Linked DNA regions of Bdellovibrio bacteriovorus HD100. The protein of the gene in region 2 binds, or shares a complex with, the protein of the main gene of each other region. Links are inferred from orthologs where the notes say so. Each region holds a gene or a part of one and is shown on either strand. Other genes may lie near its edges.

Region 1 (3,650 bases), 1.4 Mb from region 2 along the record:
GCCTGAAGACCCGCTCCCACTGTGCCGCCATAGTAATGGCCGACAAAGTAAGAGGCGATCAAACCAAAGAAGGTGAAAACAAAGGAACCTGTAAAGTATTTCATTCCCACAGATTTCCCCGATTCAGCCCCAAGAATCAAGGACCGCTTCCGAGGACACGGGATGTCAAAAGACCCGGTAGCTGCCGGGTCTTTTCAGAGGTTTATTTTAATAAAGGCTTTAGGAATTTGCCTGTTTCACTGGCAGCGACCTTCGCCACTTTTTCAGGTGTTCCGGCCGCCACGATCTGGCCGCCGCCCTTACCGCCATCGGGCCCCAGATCGATCACGTGATCCGAGGACTTCACCACTTCCATGTTGTGTTCAATCACCAGGACTGTGTTCCCCTGATCGGCCAGCTCCTGAATCAGCTCCACCAACTTACGGACGTCATCAAAATGCAAACCCGTGGTCGGCTCATCCAAAATGTAAAGCGTCTTCCCGGTACCACGGCGGGAAAGCTCTTTGGAAAGCTTCACACGCTGGGCTTCACCACCCGACAAGGTTGTCGAGCTTTGTCCCAGGGTCATGTAATCCAGCCCCACCCGGTGCAGGGTCTCAAGCTTACGATAGATCTGGGTGTGATTGCGGAAGAATTCCAGGGCTTCACCCACGCTCATTTCCAGAACGTCGGCGATGGACTTGGATTTGTATTTAATGTTCAAAGTCTCGCGGTTGTAACGGCGACCCAGACAGGTGTCGCAGGTCACAAAGACGTCACTTAAGAAGTGCATCTCCATGCGGATCTGCCCGTGCCCCATGCAGGTTTCACAGCGCCCGCCTTTGACGTTGAAACTGAAGCGGCCTGGTTCGTAGCCACGCAGCTTGGAGTCCGGAAGATTCGCAAACAGATCGCGAATCATCGGGAATAACCCCACATAAGTTGCCGGAGTCGAGCGCGGCGTGCGCCCAATCGGTCTTTGATTGATGTCGATGACCTTGTCGATCTTGTCCAGACCTTCGATTTTCTTATAAGGCGAAGGTTGCGCCAGTGCCTTATAGAAATGCTGCGCCAAAATCTTGTAAAGTGTGTCGATGATCAGCGTACTTTTTCCAGAACCGGAAACACCGGTCACAGTCGTGAACGTCCCCAAGGGGATTTCCAGATCCACGTTCTGCAGATTGTTCCCCGTCGCCCCGGTCAAACGCACAAACTGCCCGTTGCCTTTGCGGCGTTCTTTCGGAATCGGAATGCGCATTTCGCCGTTCAGATATTTCCCGGTCAAAGAATTGGGATTGGCCGCCAGCTCGTCCGGAGTCCCTTGCGCCATCATCTCGCCGCCCAGCACCCCGGCACGAGGCCCCAGATCGACCACGAAGTCAGCATAACGGATGGTGTCCTCGTCGTGCTCCACCAACAAGATGGTGTTCCCACGCTCTTTCAGTTCGCCGATGATATCCAAAAGTCTGTGATGATCGCGCGGATGCAAACCGATGCTCGGCTCATCCATCACGTACAGACAGCCGATTAAAGATGATCCCACTTGAGTCGCCAGACGAATACGCTGCGCTTCGCCCCCGGACAGAGTGCGCGAAGGACGGCTTAAAGAAAGATATCCGGTGCCCACGCGGATCAGATAATCCAAACGCGCCAGAATTTGTTTTACGATTTTTTCAGCGATCAGCTGATCTTTGGCTTTCCATTGAAGTTTGGCGACCCAGTCACGCAGCTCCAGCGCGCCCAAATCAGACAACTCGGCTATGGTTTTTCCACCCAGACGGATATTCAAAGCTTCATTTTTCAAACGAGCGCCGTGGCAGTCCGGGCAGTCGTTCAGAACCATTTCTTCGCCTTCTTCGTCATCATCATCCGAAGTTTTTTTGCCTTTGTACTTGTAAACGACTTTGTCCAGTTTCTTGCCGCCGACTTCACCGTCAGAGAACTGTTCTTCCTCTTCAAGGTCGATAGTTCCCAACCCATGGCACGTCGGGCACGCCCCGCGCGGGTTGTTGAAACTGAACAAACGCGGTTCAATCTCAGGGAAGCTGTAACCACATTCAGGACACGCCGAATGCAAAGAATAACTGGTGCGCTCCCCGTCCAAAGTTTCGATGATCACGCGGCCATTGGCCATGCTCAGCGCGGTGTTGATGCTTTCTGAAAGACGCAACTTCAGCGTGTCTTTCAGAATCAGCTGATCGACCACCAGATCGATATCATGTGTTTTGGTTTTGGCAAGCTTGGTAGCCTTGTCGAGTTCAATCATCTTGCCGTCGACTTTGGCTTTCACGAATCCTTTTTTGGCCCAGCGCTGGAATTCGGCCAGGAACTCACCTTTTTTGCCGGACGCCATCGGCGCCAGAACAAAGAACTTAGTGCCGACACCTTTTTTAAAGACCTCTTCGATAATCTGCTGCGGGGTCTGACTGCTGACCGGGATGTGGTGAGTAGGACACTCGGGGATCCCAAGCTTGGCGAAAAGCAGACGAAGATAATCGTAGATCTCGGTCACCGTGCCCACAGTGGAACGCGGATTGGTGCTGACAGATTTCTGATCAATCGCAATGGCCGGAGAAAGCCCGGTGATGGAATCGACCTCCGGTTTTTTCAGCTGTTCAAGGAAGTTGCGCGCGTAAGCAGAAAGACTTTCCACATAACGACGCTGACCCTCAGCATAGACCGTATCAAACGCCAACGACGACTTCCCGCTGCCACTCAACCCCGTAAACACGGTGATCTTATTGCGCGGAATAGTCACACTGACATTCTTCAGATTATGCTCTTTTGCACCCTTAACTACGATTCCATCTTCAGCATGCGACATAACTCCAAAGTCTAAGCCCGAGATTCACAGAAAGAAAGTCGAAAAAGAACAAGCCAAGGCTGGTCAAAAGGGTCCATATGCAAGGCGGAGCACGTCGCAGTGAAGCGAAAGGCCTGACAACGCAGTCAGATGGGCCCTTTTCAGCAGCCGATTAAAGGCCGAAGCCGCATTTTCGTTTTAAATAAGAGTCAAAGTCGGAGTCCGAGAAATATTTGAAGTGCACGGGAGAGTTCTGAGCCTGATTCGGCCACAGATCGCGCACAGGGACTTTGCAGGATTTGCCTTGTTTGGTCACCGTCGCCGTGCCGTTTGCCAGCAGACGCGGCTCTTCGCCCCGACGATCGACCCGGACCATGACGCCGTTACCGCGGTAAGAAACCTTGGCCGGTGCCAGAATTTTACCTCCGCCAGTCATGGGACCGTCTTCAGAAAAGGCGCCACCGATGACTTCACGGGTTTGGGCATTATAAGTCACGGTTTCCCCGGTTGGCAGAGTCACGATCTGACGGTTCCCTTCCACACGGATGTGCGGCAGAGTTTTACGCGGGAACAGCATGATGTAGCTTTCCTGCGTATGGCTGACTGTCGCATTGGGAGAATCACTGATGCTGATTCCAATATCCTGACGGGCTCCGGCTTCGTATTCGAAAGACCATTCGCGAATGCGGTACTCTCCCTTGGAAACAACTTTATTCGGCCCCATGTTTCGAAGTTTGAATTTGCCCTCGGCGGTATCCCCTTCAAAGACACAGCTGTCATAAGTCCCAACAGTTCGACAACGTGTCGGACGAATACCATAAGGATTCACCGTCCGAGTCGGAGGACGCAGCACTGGCGCATCGGACGA
Region 2 (5,149 bases):
GATCCGGAGCGACGTCTTTATGGGGAAAGCCAACGATGAAAAGTTGTCCGACTTTCTCTTCGGGGCTCATTTGTTTGATTTTGGAATCGATGACTTTTGACAGCTTATTAGCCGAAGGACCAGAAGCTAGTACAAGGTTGGGAAAAACAAGAATCAGCAGACAAAAACTAAAATTCCTAAGGATTCCCCTGATATACTTGTTCATAAGATCAGACTATCACTTGGCCAATACGAGGCCAGACGAGATTTGAGAGACAGCATGAAATTGCACCAAAGTCTTAAATCAAAAGTATGTATTCTGCTGACCTTGATGGTGGGCTTTTCGGCCTATGCTCAAGATATCGAGCAAGAGGTCGAAGCCGCCGACGATGTTGAGATTCAACAGCAGCAACAAGCCCCGGCTGACTTTGACGATCTAACACCTGTAGAAACCACCGACATGGACGAAGAGTCTGACCCCTTCGCGGAAGAATCCACAACAACATCTGAAGAAACCTCCACCGCAGAAACGGAAGAGGTTGCGCCAGCTCCTGAGGAGCCCGCTGTGATTGAGGCTCCGGTTCAAAGATATGCCGAGCCGACGCCAAGCCCGGCCTTGGAAAACCTTCCTCTGGTGGAAGTGCAGATTCGTCAGGACAATCTGGCTGACTACAAAGTCCGACGTGAAAATCACGGCACGTATGTATCTTTTGACTACGAGGCGATAGAGTTTAAAAACTTCATTTCCACTTTGGACGGACAGTCTTATAAGGCTGTTTTTGGTTCTGATACGGTGAACCTGATTCAGCTGGGCGTGGACTACAAATACAACTTCATGCTGGGCTCTTGGGCGGCGGGTGCTTTCTATGGCGTCGGGAAAGTCGACGGCAATAATGATCGCAGTCTTGAAATCACCAAGTACGGCATAGGTTTCAAATTCACAGCCGACATGCTGATGAATGAACCCTACATGGCACCTTATGTGGGCATCAATGTCTGGCAGATGGGTTTCTCCGAAAAAAGTGCGACGGATTCATTCTCGGCCACAACCCAAATGGGTTATAACTACACCGTGGGATTGTTGATTCAACTGGATTGGATCGATTACGAAACGGCGAAGCAGAGCACATTCAGCTGGGGACTTGAGAATACCTTTATTGATGTCTATGCGACCCAGTACGCCAAAACCGAAGCCCCCGATGATCCAGACACCACCACAGACTTCCTGTTTGGCGGCGGTCTTCGTTTGGAATTCTAGATAAGTCTTAACAGAGCATCGATTTCTTCGTGAACCGCGGACCAGGTGATGGTGCTCATTTTGATGTTCAAGCGGTTGTCCGGGGTCAGTGAATACTTTTTGCTTTCACGGATTGCCAGCTGAATCACCTTTTCTGGGCTCAGTTTGGTCTTTTCGGTGAAGATCAAAGAGATGGATTTGAGTCCGGCACTGATATCACGAACACCCAGTTCTTTGCACTGGCGACGAATCAGCATAAGGCCCATCAAATTCACGGTTTGTTCCGGGATCGGTCCGAACTGGTCACGCAGTTCTTCTTCGATGCGATCCAGATCCTCGTTGGACGTGATATCCGCCAAGGCTTTGTAGTAACCCAGACGAATGCGGATGTCTTTGATGTAAGCATCCGGAATGAGCGCCGGAATTTTCAAATTCAGTTCCGGATCCAGATCCATGTCTTCAACGGACTCACCCTTGGCTTCCGCCAAAGCCTCATTCAGAAGATCCATGTACATTTCATATCCAACCGAGTTGACGTGACCGGATTGTTCCTCGCCCAAAATATTTCCGGAACCACGAAGTTCCAGATCGTACTGGGCAATCTTGATGCCGCTGCCAAGGGCGGTGTTTTCCTGAATGATTTTCAGACGCTCTTGCTGCTCTTTATCGAGCTTGTGATTTCTTGGCATCATCAAATAACAGTAAGCCCGTGTTTTGGACCGGCCCACGCGTCCGCGCAGTTGATAAAGCTGGGACAGGCCAAACAAGTGCGCCGTATCAATAAACATGGTGTTCGCACGTGGCACGTCCATTCCGGATTCCACAATCGCCGTACACACCAGCACGTCAATTTCGTGATGGAAGAAGGCCAGCATTGCTTTTTCAAGTTCGTGCTCTTCCATCTGTCCGTGGGCCACACGAATCCTTGCTTCCGGCACAATCTGACGAATTTCATCGACCAGGCCATAGATGGATTCAATGCGGTTGTGGATGAAGTACACCTGACCACCGCGAGAAATTTCCGCAGTGATGGCTTTGCGAATGGTTTCCGGATCAAACTTCGTTACAAACGTTCGAGTGGGCAGACGATCCACGGGAGCCGTGTTGATCAAACTCAGATCGCGAATGCCCACCAAAGCCATATTCAGCGTGCGCGGAATCGGTGTCGCTGACAACGTCAGGGTGTCGACGCTGGTTTTGATCTTTTTGATTTTCTCTTTATGAGTGACGCCGAATTTTTGTTCTTCGTCGATAATCAAAAGTCCCAGGTCCTTATAAGCAATCGAGGAACCCAGCAGTTTGTGCGTGCCCACGATCAGATCGACTTTGCCGTCTTTCAAATCCTGCAAAGTCTTTTTCACTTCAGCCGGAGTCACAAAACGATTCAGCACGCGAATATCCACCGGCCAGCCTTCGAAACGTTTTTTGAAGGTTTCAAAGTGCTGGAAGGTCAAAACAGTGGTCGGTGCCAGCACCGCCACTTGTTTGCGGGCTTGAATGGCAAAGAACGCCGCGCGCATGGCAACTTCCGTTTTACCGAAGCCCACATCGCCGCACACAAGCCGATCCATGGGCTTCGTGGACTTAAGATCTTTGCGGATGTCATTGATGGCGCGAAGTTGATCGTCGGTTTCCTCATACGGAAAACCGTTTTCAAACATCAGCACTTCGTCTTCTTTGATCACAAAAGCCGGGCGGTGCATTTCTGCGCGTTTGGCATATAAAGTCAGCAGATCCGCGGCGATGTCGCGCACATGGGACTTCACCTTGGCTTTGGTTTTCTCCCAGGCAGTACCGCCCAATTTATCCAGGATGCTGGTTCCGGCGCCGGAGAACTTTTGCAGCTGACCCACGCGGTACACGGGCAGATAAAGTTTGTCTTTATCCTTGTAGCCGACCTGAATGTATTCAGATTCGACGCCGCTGATATTCATGATTTTCAGGCCTTCATACTGGCCGATCCCGTGTTTGGTGTGAACCACCAGATCCCCGGGCTTCAAATCACCGAAAGACAGACGCTTGGCCTGCTTTTGGAAATCCTGCGCGCCGCTGGATTCTTTAGCCCGCTGTTTTTTGCCGTAAAAGTCCTCGTCGCGCAGGAAGATGATCTTTTCTTCCTCCAGACGCAGGCTTTCGGCAAGGTATCTCGGCACGATGTGAACGATGTTTTGTTCACGATCCTGTTCCTGCAGCCACGAATCCCAGCGGTATTCATCGCTGCTCGTGCGAACGGCTTTAAGTTCCAGTTTTTCAAACACCAAAGACAAGCGGTCGATATGAGACTGATTCTTGGTGCTGACAAAGATGCGATAACCCTCATCACGCCAGCGATGAAGTTTGTTGGTTGCGGCCTGCAACCACTGCTCGGTGCCGACCGCGTTGGCTAAAGCCAGGTTTGTAAAATCCTGAGTCATTGCCGTACGATATTCAACGCGGGAATCATCCGAGTTTTCTTCGTCAAAGTATTCCAAGGAAGAGAAATACACCTGGCGAGAGTTGAGCGGATAGGCCAAAGCTTCAAAGTTCACGTAGATGTCTTCAAGCTCCGGACGAATCACGTGAGCGTCGCTGGTGCGGTGATCGGCTTTGAGTTCCGCCCACATTTCATCAGCACAGCGAGAGATCTCCACCGGATCCAGGAACCACAGATTTAAAGCGCCCGGGAAATGATCGGCTGGCGTGGCCAGTTCGCCGTAGAAATAGGGAAGCAGGAATTCAATGCCCGGAAAGGCATTTTTTAACACCAAGGATCGCAGGGTTTCTTCGGCCTCCGCCTTATCCACCTTGCGGCCCTCAAGCGAAGCGCGCACCCGTTGCAAAAGGCGCTCGTGCGTTTCATCGCGATAAAGAACTTCGCGGGCCGGAGTCAGAACAAAGGATTGGATCTCGTCCGAGCTTCTTTGGTCCGCCACACTGAAATGACGAAGGCTTTCCACCTGATCCCCGAACAGATCCATGCGCACGGGCTGATTTTCGGTTGGTGGATAGATGTCCACGATACCACCACGAACCGCGAACTGACCCTTGTCTTCAACCATCGGAGCCGCGGTGTAACCCAAGGACGAGAAATAGTCCGAAAGGTTCTCGGGAAGCTCATCCCCGGCGCGAACTGTTTTGGAGTGATCCTTCAGGATTTTCACCGGAAGGGTTTTCTGCATCAGTGCGTCAACTGAGGATATGAAGATTTCTCCGGCTTTGGCCGACTGAGCTTTTGCCAGGAAACGAACCCGGTCGGCGACGACTTGGGTGTTGGGATAAAGACCCGAGTAAGGTGAAACATCGAAAGCAGGCAGAATATGGCTTTGACGACTCGGGTCGAAGAACTCCAGCAAGGCTTGCAAAGTCACTGCTTCGCGATGACTACCAACCACAACAAGATGCGGCAAGCCGTTGATTTTTTTAGAGTAAGTCTGCGACAAAAAGTAAGCAAGCGCCAGCGGAGACGCCGCCCCGGTGACTTGAATCTTTCCGCGAGTTGTTTCAAAGGCTCTCTCCAGGATGGATTCGAGTCTTGTGTGAGTGCTTTCGGCTTTCATTTGGTGGGCTCATCTTGCCACGCTTATCGCCTTGTTTCCATTCATATTTCTTGGTTTTCACTGACGACACATATATAACTAATTGAAATCCAAATAATAACGACAACTTTGGAGGGACTAGTGCCACTCGGTGGAGTCATATTCATCGTCATTTTCATTGCTCTTTTTGGAGCCTTTTTAGTTTGGCTTGCTGCCAACATTACTGGGACAAAACCGGTATACAACCCTGTGAAGTACGAGCCTTACGAGTGCGGTATTCCTGGTATTGAGAAAAAGGAAACAAAGATTTCTGTTAAGTACTATCTAACAGCGATCCTGTTCATCCTTTTCGATATCGAGATTATCTTCATGTACCCTTGGGCGATTTCATTCCGTGAGTTCATCGCGACAGGCGAAG

Evidence for each region. The genes of interacting proteins can lie anywhere in the genome.
Region 1: the proteins of mfd (region 2) and uvrA are in contact, whole or in part, in a crystal structure (PDB 4DFC), measured with the Escherichia coli proteins. The link is inferred for Bdellovibrio bacteriovorus HD100 from one-to-one orthologs.

What each region holds. Positions count from the first base shown.
Region 1 is NC_005363.1:2,351,841-2,355,490, forward strand. What follows is about bases 3-3,132. They hold uvrA (excinuclease ABC subunit UvrA), read right to left. Parts: upstream 2,804-3,132; coding sequence 203-2,803; downstream 3-202. Other genes in these bases: BD_RS11170 (DUF475 domain-containing protein), read right to left, coding at 3-104; BD_RS11180 (hypothetical protein), read right to left, coding at 2,955-3,132. Also shown: more of BD_RS11170, read right to left, coding at 1-2; more of BD_RS11180, read right to left, coding at 3,133-3,650. UniProt on the Escherichia coli protein: The UvrABC repair system catalyzes the recognition and processing of DNA lesions. UvrA is an ATPase and a DNA-binding protein. A damage recognition complex composed of 2 UvrA and 2 UvrB subunits scans DNA for abnormalities.
Region 2 is NC_005363.1:3,760,354-3,765,502, reverse strand. The notes cover bases 1,034-5,149. They hold mfd (transcription-repair coupling factor), read right to left. Parts: upstream 4,753-5,149; coding sequence 1,234-4,752; downstream 1,034-1,233. Other genes in these bases: BD_RS17815 (NADH-quinone oxidoreductase subunit A), read left to right, coding at 4,981-5,149; BD_RS17825 (hypothetical protein), read left to right, coding at 1,034-1,237. Outside these bases: BD_RS17830 (glycoside hydrolase family 3 protein), read right to left, coding at 1-70; more of BD_RS17825, read left to right, coding at 260-1,033. UniProt on the Escherichia coli protein: Couples transcription and DNA repair by recognizing RNA polymerase (RNAP) stalled at DNA lesions. Mediates ATP-dependent release of RNAP and its truncated transcript from the DNA, and recruitment of nucleotide excision repair machinery to the damaged site.